2 regions of the Metabacillus sp. YM-086 genome follow, and region 1 is predicted to be linked to the other one. Evidence: riboswitches for the same ligand, from Rfam matches in the RefSeq annotation. Region 1 holds a riboswitch; the other holds the start of a gene.
What was found. Region 1 has a riboswitch for S-adenosylmethionine ahead of ACEWK1_RS25700 (sugar ABC transporter substrate-binding protein). Riboswitches for the same ligand answer to the same signal wherever they lie in the genome.
Positions count from the first base shown of each region.

Region 1 (3,163 bases):
GGAAAAATGTTTATTTTAGAATCCTCTTGTTTTTATAATGATAACAGGTATAAAAATAAGGAGATTAGTAGAATGGCATTATCTAAAGAGGATTGGAAAGTCATTAATTTTTTTACATATGAAAGAGTTTTAATTGATTATACAGCCAGAACAATTTCTAGGAGAGAAGATTATAAATTAGAAGAATTAGATACAAAATATCTTGTTGAATTAATAAAGGGAATCGGAGAGTATATACAGAAAACCTCAGATGGAATTAGAAGCTCTGAAAATACGAAACTCCTTATTGATAGTGGCATTTTTGACTATTTAGCAACAAAAGTAACATTTGAATCAGAAATTAATAAACGCTTAAGACACTTGCAGGTATCAAATGTATATAATTGAGTTAATTTCAATTATGACTCTTAAGTCAAAAAACGAACATCTTTCTTCATTTTGAACATGTTAATAAAAAATAATACACGGATAAGAACATTATTAAATGTGAAATTTATACGTTTTTTGGTAACAAATGATACATTATGAAATTGATCCAATTGATTTTTTATAATAACTATTAGAAATATTCAATTAATGATTGACATCTATCCTGTAGAGTATTAAAGTATATTTATTGTTTATTTTACTTAATCGCATAAAAAGATCTCTTATCAAGAGTGGCAGAGGGACTGGCCCGATGACGCCCGGCAACCGTTCAATTAGAATTGGTGCTAAATCCTGCAAAGCTTTTAAAGCTTTGAAAGATAAGAGAGGAGACTCCTAAAATTGTGGTGAAACCTCTCTATCTTTAGAGAGGTTTTTTTGTTGCCTAGTATTACTAGACATAATTAAAAAGTTTTATAGAAAATAAGGGGGCAATGCAACGATGAAAAACAGATTTTTTAATGCAGCATTTCTTTTGACTATTGTGCTGACGTTACTTGTGACAGGTTGTTCTTCAAATAATGGAGAAACAGCTGAATCAACTCAAGCTAAAGGAAATCCAGAAGTATCATTAGATAATGTACCTGAACGTTTTGCAAATGGTGAAGGTGCTAAAATCAAAGTTATCCGTAAAATCGGTGGAGATGATCATACAGCTCAATTTTTAGCAGGAGCTAAAGAAGAAGGAGAAGCGTTAGGATTTACAGTTGATGTATTTACCGCAAACGGTGATACAGCTAAATTCCATGATGCTATTGCCCAGGGCTTAGAGGAAGACTATGACGGTTTTATCATTTCACATGGAGATGATGAAGCAACTGTTGATGCTGTTCAAAAGCTTGTTGATGCAGGAAAAAGTGTTGTTACATTTGATTCAAATGAAGGGTTAGCTGAAATTGGAGGGGTAACATTAACTTCACAAGATGATGAGGCGTTAGCAAAGCTCGCGTTAGATCAATTAGTTCAAGATACAAACGGGGAAGCAAACATTGTTTATCTATGGGTTGACGGATTCCCACCAATGGTGAGAAGAAACGCAGTATACCAAGATATTCTTGCTAACAATTCAGGTATTAAAGAAGTTGAACGCTTTGGAGTTGCAGCAGCAGATACATCTGTTCAAACACAAAATGCTGTGGCGGCAATGTTGAACAAACATCCAAAAGGTGAAATTGATGCGATTTTTGCAACATGGGATGCTTTTGCAATAGGTGCAGCGCGTGCGATTAAAGAAGCTGGAAGAGATGAAATTAAGATTTATGGAATTGATGTTTCAAATGCAGATCTTCAAGAAATGCAAAATGAAGAAAGTTCTTGGAAGTACACAGCAGCTGTTGATCCGAAGTTAATTGGTGCAGTTGATATGAGATTGTTAGCGAAAAAGCTTGCGGGAGAAGAAACACCAGAAGCGTATAATCTTGAAGCTTCTCTTATTTCACAGGAAGCATTGTTACAGTCAAGTGAGCCAATTAATATGGTGAATCTGGCAGATACTGTGGAAGGCTGGGGCCAATCTACTGCATTTGAAGAAGAGTGGATGAAAACGTTAAAAGAATATTATAAGAAATAATGCTTTAGACTTAACGAACACTCTCTAAGGTTATGAGAGTGTTCGTTTTCCTCTGATTACCTCACATACATTAAATCCCATAGAAGTGTAAATTAGTAGAAAGGAGGCAAATTGATGAATCACTCAGTATTAGAAATGAAAAAAATTTCAATAGAATTTCCTGGTGTAAAAGCATTAGATGAGGTTGACTTTATTATGAAAAGTGGAACTACACATGCTTTAATTGGTGCGAACGGTGCTGGAAAATCAACACTAATGAAGGTGCTATCAGGTGCTTATACTCACTATACCGGGGAAATCTCAGTTGACCAGACCAAAACGATCATCAAGTCACCTAAAGATGCACAAAAAAATGGTATACAAATTGTCCATCAAGAAGTCGACACTGCCCTTATTCCTTATTTAACAGTTGGAGAAAATATTATGCTTACAAAGACTGTGAATGAAATGGGAAAGAGACAATTTATTAAATGGAAAAAGCTGCATGAGCATGCAACAACTATATTAAACAGCTTGAATATAAAAGTATCTTCCACGAAACTTGTTAGTGAATTAACTTTGGCTGAGAAGCAAATGGTTCTAATTGCAAGAACAGTTTCTTCGGATTGCAAATTTTTAATTTTAGATGAACCAACTGCACCATTAAGTCACTCTGAAACAGTGGAATTGTTCCGTATTGTTCGTGAACTAAAAGAAAAGAATGTTGGGATTATCTTTATATCACATCGTCTTCCTGAAATTTTTGAAATATGTGATGACATTACAATTATGAGAAACGGAAAACTTGTAACTCACGAAAAGATAAGTGAAACAACACCTAATCGAGTAGTGGAAAGCATGCTAGGAAAAGAGTTAGAGGAGCAATTTCCTCAAAAAGCAATTCATCCGGGAGATTTGCTTTTTGAAGTAAATAATTTAAGTGATTCTGAAAAGTTGAATTCTGTTTCATTACAGATTTGTCATGGTGAGATTGTAGGGATTGCAGGTCTTGTAGGTGCGGGGAAGACAGAATTGTGCAAGGCATTATTTGGAGAGACAAAAGTGAAATCTGGTGAGTTAAAACTTAAAGGAAAGAAATTGTCAATTTCCAACCCATACCAAGCTGTAAAGTCTGGGATTGCCTTAGTACCAGAGGAAAGGCGAAAAGAAGGGATTCTTGTTCAAGAA
Region 1 is NZ_JBLUOI010000112.1:8,698-11,860, reverse strand. It holds gene ACEWK1_RS25705 (hypothetical protein) at 73-387, shown strand; SAM riboswitch class I at 648-753, shown strand; gene ACEWK1_RS25700 (sugar ABC transporter substrate-binding protein) at 869-1,996, shown strand; gene ACEWK1_RS25695 (sugar ABC transporter ATP-binding protein) at 2,111-3,163, shown strand, end outside.

Region 2 (3,163 bases), on a different contig from region 1:
TCAGCTTGAAGGAGAAAATTACCCTTTAATAAAAGAGCCTATTGCCTTCTCTCAATTAGTAAATGACACTGTGGATCGATTTTATCATCGTCTCCAAGAAAAACAATTAATCCTTCAGCAACACTTAGACGATGAAATCATTATTATAGGTAGTCATGACCGCCTACAACAAATTATATATAACCTTCTTGAAAACGCAATAAGATACTCAGATAAACCTGGAACGATCTCGATCTCTCTCACACAAAATCAAGAAAGCATCTTCTTTTCTATTGCTGATAATGGAATCGGGATGTCAGAAGAAGATATTATGCATATTGGTGAACGTTTTTATCGTGCAGATAAAGCAAGGAACCGTAAAGAAGGCGGTACTGGGTTAGGACTAGCTATTGTAAAACAATTAGTTCTTTTGCACGGGGGTAGAATGGAATTCAATAGTAAGCTCGGCAAAGGTACTACGTTTACGCTTGTATTCCCAAACGAACTTGGCTCCAACAAAAAAGGTCTGATGTGAACATTCACATCAGACCTTTTATACCTTATTGTAATGCAGCTTTATTTAAAGCATCTGCTTTATCTGTTCTTTCCCAAGGAAGATCAAGATCATTACGGCCAAAATGTCCGTAAGCTGCAGTTTGTTTGTAAATAGGACGTCTTAAGTCAAGCATTTTAATAATCCCAGCAGGACGTAAATCGAAATTACTGCGAACAACTTCTACTAATACTTCTTCAGAAACTTTTCCTGTTCCGAACGTATCAATTGAAATAGATACTGGCTGTGCTACGCCAATTGCATATGCTAATTGAACTTCACATTTATCAGCTAAACCAGCTGCAACGATGTTTTTCGCTACATAGCGAGCTGCATATGCTGCAGAACGGTCAACCTTTGTTGCATCTTTACCAGAGAATGCTCCACCGCCATGACGTGCATATCCACCGTAAGTATCAACAATGATTTTACGTCCAGTTAATCCAGCATCTCCTTGTGGTCCACCAATAACGAAGCGACCTGTTGGATTAATAAAGTATTTTGTTTCTTCATCAATTAATTCTGCAGGAACAACAGGATTAATAACATACTCTTTTAGGTTACGTTGGATTTGCTCAAGTGTAACTTCAGGATGATGTTGAGTTGAAATAACAATTGTATCAATACGAACTGGTTTATTATTTTCATCATATTCAACAGTTACCTGTGTTTTTCCATCAGGACGTAAGTATGGAAGAATTTCATCTTTACGAACCTCTGTTAAGCGACGTGATAATTTATGTGCTAACGAAATTGGAAGTGGCATTAATTCTTTTGTTTCATTACATGCAAACCCGAACATTAAACCTTGGTCCCCTGCACCAATTGCTTCAATTTCCTCATCTGACATTTGACCTTCACGAGCTTCTAGAGCTTGGTCTACACCCATAGCGATATCTGCTGATTGCTCATCGATTGATGTTAATACAGCACAAGTTTCCGCATCAAAACCATACTTAGCACGAGTGTAACCAATGTCTTTGATTGTTTCACGGACAATTTTTGGGATATCTACATACGTACTAGTTGTAATTTCTCCTGCAACTAACACTAAACCAGTAGTAACAGAAGTTTCACACGCTACACGTGCATTTGGATCTTTTGCAATAATTGCATCAAGAATTGAATCTGAAATTTGGTCACAGATCTTATCTGGATGGCCTTCTGTTACAGATTCTGAAGTAAAAAGACGTTTTTTAGACATAATTAAAAGCTTCCTCCTCATATTCATGTTCATTCATTTGATCCGGAACTCTTCCCAAAGTATGACCTTTAGAAAATCACGTTGGCATATTTTGTGAACAGAAGTATTATGTACCTTTACCACATGCTTGTCCTGGTAAAACTCTAATGAAGAATACTTTTTTCTGTTATCAAAAAAAACCTTTCCCATGTGAGGAAAGGTTTATCATCGTTCATCGCCTTTCGCTCTTATCGATCAAGGGCTTTCGCCTTGCTTCAGGTTAGCACCTTTGCGTCGGAAAATGTCGTTCTAGATTGCGTCGGTTTAACATAGTTCCACAGATTGGTCTTTTTTGCCTAAGCAAGCTATCGCTTGCTTGAATGATGCTCTCGCATCATTCTTGACCTAAGAAAAACACAACATGAATCAAAACGAGTTTTGATTCATAACGTGCTTTTCTTAGGTCAGGCAAAAAAACTGTTCAATAAAACTATATAATTAGTGCGCAGTCGCCGCTTTCCTTTGATAGCAGGTTGCTGGGTTTCATAGGGCCTGTCCCTCCACCAGCTCGGGATAAGAGAATCCGTTCAAGGACATATCATAGCGCACTAACCTATTGGTGTCAACAAAAATCGACAACTATTACCATTGATTTATTAAAATATTTGATAGATGTCTATCACTATTGTGTCCCATATCCTATAGAAATATAAATATCAATTGTTTTTCTACATTGTGCTAGTGTGATGTGTTGTACAAAGCTTAAGTTTTTCTAATAGCAAAATATTTTTTCAATTCAAAAATTTAATGATAGCAAATCACTAAATAGTATGTTTTATTAAAATTAATGTGTTATACTAATTATCAACATAAGGGAAATTATTCTTTTCTAGAAGGAAGGTAATGGGGATGAATATTACAGATATAACAAATGAGCTTAATCAGCTTGTTAATGGGGAGAATGCAAAACATAATTTATCAGTTGCACAGCTTGTTGAAAAAGTACTTGAACGTAAAGAAGGATTATTAACATCAACAGGTGCAATTCGAGCAACAACCGGAGCTTATACCGGGAGATCACCAGAGGATAAGTTTATTGTAGACGAAAGTTCAGTAAAAAGTAAAATAAATTGGGGTCCAGTGAATCAGCCTATTTCAGAAGAGGCATTTGATCGCTTATACAGTAAAATGATTTCACACCTTAAGAAACGAGATGAAATCTTTATATTTGATGGATTTGCAGGTGCTGACCCTCGCTTTCAGTTACCACTAAAAATTATAAATGAGTTTGCCTGGCATAATCTTTTTGCAAGTCAACTGTTTATTAAAGACCAAGAACAAGAAAACGAGTCAAAGGAACTACCTTTTACTATTTTATCAGCTCCTCATTTTAAAGCTGATCCAGAAGTTGATGGTACAAAATCAGAAACATTCATTATCATTTCCTT
Region 2 is NZ_JBLUOI010000025.1:44,280-47,442, reverse strand. It holds gene ACEWK1_RS12545 (sensor histidine kinase) at 1-514, shown strand, start outside; gene metK (methionine adenosyltransferase) at 540-1,736, opposite strand; SAM riboswitch class I at 1,961-2,295, opposite strand; gene pckA (phosphoenolpyruvate carboxykinase (ATP)) at 2,625-3,163, shown strand, end outside.
Region 2: another riboswitch for S-adenosylmethionine. It lies ahead of metK (methionine adenosyltransferase); the one in region 1 lies ahead of ACEWK1_RS25700 (sugar ABC transporter substrate-binding protein).